2 regions of the Halobacillus ihumii genome follow, and region 2 is predicted to be linked to the other one. Evidence: riboswitches for the same ligand, from Rfam matches in the RefSeq annotation. Region 2 holds a riboswitch; the other holds the start of a gene.
What was found. Region 2 has a riboswitch for S-adenosylmethionine ahead of G6R08_RS14785 (sodium:solute symporter family protein). Riboswitches for the same ligand answer to the same signal wherever they lie in the genome.

Region 1 (2,202 bases), 2.3 Mb from region 2:
GGAATATTTTGCTCCCATTGATTTTGCAGCTTCAATAACGCCTTTATCCACTTCCTTCAAGGCAATTTCCACCAATCTAGCATAGAAAGGTGCGCCCCCAATAATAAGGGCTGGAAGAGCGGCTTTAGGTCCCCGAATCGTCCCCATTAGAAAATCGGTAAACGGAAATAATAACAGTATTAAAATAATAAAAGGAATGGCTCGAAATACGTTAACTATTGCTGCTGTGACCCAGTTTAATGGTTTGTTCTGCCATAATCCTCCCGGGCCTGACAGGTATAAAAGCAACCCAAGTAACAATCCAAGAATAAATGTTCCTGCTACTGAAATGCTTGTCATAAATAGAGTTTCATTCGTTGCTGTAATCATATCCTGCATTTCAACGTTCGCGAACAATCCATTATTCATTTGGGTTCACCTCCACTTGTACAGAAGTGGTTTGAATGTAGGCGATCGCCCTGTCTATTTCTTCTTTATCGCCAACAAACTGTACAAATAAGGTGCCATAAGCTCCTTTTTGTGTTTGCGTGATTTTCCCATGAAGAATATTTACATCAATTGTAAATTCTCTGGAAAGTTCACTGATAAGAGCCTGGTTCGTACTTTCACCAATAAAATGAAGTTTTACGATCTCACCGGTTTTGTATGTTTCATTGATAAGTCCTAATGAATGTTCACGATCAGGATCACCCATTACTTGGTCAACAAACCGTTTCGTAACTTTTTGTTTTGGATATAAAAACACATCCAGTACATCACCTGACTCAACAATTTTCCCTTCTTCCATTACGGCGACCCGATGACAAATTTTTCGAATCACATGCATTTCATGAGTGATCAAGACGATCGTTAATCCGAGCTTTCGGTTAATATCCACTAACAAATCCAATATAGAGTCTGTGGTTTCAGGATCAAGTGCTGAAGTTGCTTCATCACACAAGAGTACTTTGGGATTGTTAGCTAAGGCTCTGGCAATTCCCACCCTTTGTTTCTGACCACCGCTCAATTGTGAAGGGTAGGAACCACCTCTGCCCGACAACCCCACCAAATCGATTAGTTCATTTACGCGTTTTTTACGCTCTTCTTTTTTTATCCCGGCTATTTCTAACGGAAAGGATATATTATCGTAAACTGTTCTTGACCAAAGCAGATTAAAATGTTGAAAGATCATGCCTATTTCCTGTCTGGCCACTCTCAGTTTACCTTTCTTTAGTTCAGTAACATTTTCGTTATCAATGGTTACACGTCCGCTACTCGGCTCCTCAAGACGGTTCAAAAGCCTGATAAACGTACTTTTGCCAGCACCACTGTAACCAATGACTCCGTATATTTCACCCTTATCAATATCCAAGTCCAGCTTATCAACTGCACGGACATTTTGATCTTTCGTATAAAAAACTTTTGATAATTCCTTAATCGAAATCAACGCTGCGCCTCCTAAAAACAAGCTGCAATTCCCTATGTTCGAAAACTACACTGATTAAAGCTGCTCAGTAGATGAACTACCTTTTAAAGGGAAAAGCGCTATAGCCATAAAATAAATTAAAAAACGCCTTTCTGTTGAGAACAGAAAGGCGTTTACACGTCTTGATATCTTCTGTTCTCTCATCTGCCAAAGCATAAAGCTTTGCAGGAATTGGCACCTTTTCAAGTTATAAACTTGACGGTTGCCGGGCATCAACGGGCCAGTCCCTCCGCCTCTCTTGATAAGAGATACGTATATTCATATTTTCAAATGTAGTTTTCTTAATGATACAAACAGGATTTTAGCACCACTGGCTTTAAACTGTCAACAAAAATCGACATAAAAAAATCTCTTCCTTTTAGAAGAGATGACTTTTTCATTCTCTTCTCATCTTTCAAAGCTCTCTGCTTTGCTGGAATTAGCACCGTATTGTAAGAAAACCGGTTGCCGGGCGTCAACGGGCCAGTCCCTCTGCCTCTCTTGATAAGTGAAGATGTCGATATTTATAATAAGAATATGTTAGCATGGGGTTGCATTCTCGTCAATGAAAAAGTTAGGAGGAGCCTAGATGAACGAGGAAAATGACTTTGAATTATCTTTTATTCATTCTCACGAAACATACCGATTAACAGAAGATCATGGAAAAGTAATCATGATCACTTTTTGGGCTTCCTGGTGCCCTGATTGTGGAGTGGATTTGCCAAAGAAAGAGCAGCTCTTCAAATCCTTAGATAAAG
Region 2 (2,202 bases):
AAACGGTAATGAAGAACATGCCAAGCCCAGCCGACAGTGTAAACGGCCGCAGCTGCTCCTCCGTTTCCAGGGACAATACCTTATTCAGCAAATGCGGCATAACCACAAAGCTGATATGTAAAAACTGTACCGACAATATGGCCAGCACACTGTTGTACGGTCCATTTAACGGAGCGACGAGTTCTGGATCGATCGCTTTCAACTGGGAGGAAAGCTCGCCAAATAAATTCAGTCCCCCGCCAATCGTCCAGAATAATGAGGCAAAGATTAGAAGCGATGTAATCACCATCAGAGCCCCTTGAATCCCATCCGTGACGATTTGAGCAAAAGCGCCGCCAAGGCCAATATAGAGAATCGTAATTGTTACCCCGGCGAGAATCCCCCAGAAGTACGGAATGCCGAGGACCGTTTCAAAGATCGTCGCTAACCCGACATTCTGCCCGACAATGTAGTACACATTAAACAGTACTAGAAACGTAACAAGAACTTGCAAGGTTTTGCTGTTGTATCTCCTTCCGAGCCATTCAGGAAGTGTCGACACTCCGCCGAACTTCTTGCCATATCTCCAGAACTTTTTGGCAAAAAGCAACAGCGCGATCCAGCCAGCGCCAAAGCCGCCAAGTGTGTACCATAACACGGCCACACCATGCTCATAAGCAAGCCCAGGCACTCCAATAAACAAATTGGCACTGGCAAAGCTCGCGGCATAGCTTGCCCCGACCAGCCACGGGTTTACCTTTCCTCTCGCTGTAGCAAACCCGTTCATCGATTTACTAAATTTATTCCCCTTTTTCCCAATCCATGTGACAAAAATGAAATACAAGACTAGTAGACTAACAAGCGTCCAGAACAGTGGTCCCGTAATGAGCTGCATTAGTGATGTCCCCCTTTCGTAGATTTTTGGTAGCTTCGATTCCAAATTAGTAATCCAATTCCCCAGAAAGCTGCTAAGGCGATCCAATAGATGGTAAACATGTTCTTCTCTCCTTTTCACTGATCATAAAATTCATCTGTTACGCAACATCTTTTTTTCCGGGACCAAATAAAAAAGCCCCTTTCAAAAGAAAGAGGCTGAAATATGTAGACTGCTCCAACCTCTTATCTTCCAGACATCCATCTGTCTGTTGGAAGTAGCACCGTTCCCCTAATAGGGTGGTTGCCGGGCGTCATAGGGCCAAATCCCTCAGCCAACTCTTGATAAGAGTGAATTCGTTATGAAATTAGTTCAAATAATCTGATAACCAGCATCATAGCAGAGGTAAGAATTCCCTGTCAATCACTTATTTTTTAAAATTTCCATAATCCCCATGCCTGTAAGGTAAAGTACAGAATATTTCTAAAACGTTATTGACACCTTTTCCGTTATGCTGTATATTTTGTATCAACTTAATAGTTATTGATATTTCTTATCCCGAGAGGTGGAGGGACTGGCCCTTTGAAACCTCGGCAACAGACTGCATCAAGTACTGTGCCAATTCCAGCAAGCGGGAACGCTTGAAAGATAAGGAAGAGCTCTCATACATGTACGGTTATCAGCCTCTTCTTTTTCTTTTAAAAGAAGAGGCTTTTTCATGTACTTGAAGCAAATTTACATAGCGCAAGAACTTAAGGAGGAATCACAATGACGAAACAAATTATCCTAAATGCCTTTGAAATGAATAGCGCGATGCACAATTCCCACGGATTGTGGAAACATCCAAGAAGTCAGCGCCACCGCCGTTATAAAGACTTAGATTATTGGATGGACTTAGCAAAACTATTAGAAAGAGGCAAATTTGATGCCGTGTTCCTCGCCGATGTGCTGGGAATCTATGACGTGTATAAAAAAAGTAAAGATCCCTCGATCCGCGATGGGCTGCAGGTGCCGTTAAATGATCCTGCCCTCGTGATCCCGGCGATGGCCAGCGTGACGAAGCATTTGTCCTTTGCGATGACGGTCAGTACGACTTATGAAGCGCCATTTGGAAATGCCCGTCGTTTCTCTACTCTCGATCACCTGACAAAAGGGCGAGTCGCTTGGAACGTAGTGACCTCTTACCTGCCAAATGCGGCACGCAATTTTGGCTTAGAGAATATGATCAAGCACGATGAACGCTACGATATTGCCGATGAATATCTCGATGTGTCTTATAAACTCTGGGAAACGAGCTGGGAAGATGACGCGTTTGTGGAAGATGCCGAAAACAACACACTCGTTGATCC

Region 1: it holds a riboswitch for S-adenosylmethionine, as region 2 does, so the genes downstream of both, G6R08_RS03820 (methionine ABC transporter ATP-binding protein) here and G6R08_RS14785 (sodium:solute symporter family protein) in region 2, are expected to answer to the same signal.

Annotation. Positions count from the first base shown of each region.
Region 1 is NZ_CACVAO010000001.1:713,547-715,748, forward strand. Features, by position in the region: gene G6R08_RS03815 (methionine ABC transporter permease) at 1-408, opposite strand, end outside; gene G6R08_RS03820 (methionine ABC transporter ATP-binding protein) at 401-1,426, opposite strand; SAM riboswitch class I at 1,603-1,713, opposite strand; SAM riboswitch class I at 1,850-1,955, opposite strand; gene G6R08_RS03825 (TlpA family protein disulfide reductase) at 2,034-2,202, shown strand, end outside.
Region 2 is NZ_CACVAO010000001.1:2,980,749-2,982,950, reverse strand. Features, by position in the region: gene G6R08_RS14785 (sodium:solute symporter family protein) at 1-874, opposite strand, end outside; SAM riboswitch class I at 1,096-1,204, opposite strand; SAM riboswitch class I at 1,404-1,508, shown strand; gene G6R08_RS14780 (LLM class flavin-dependent oxidoreductase) at 1,622-2,202, shown strand, end outside.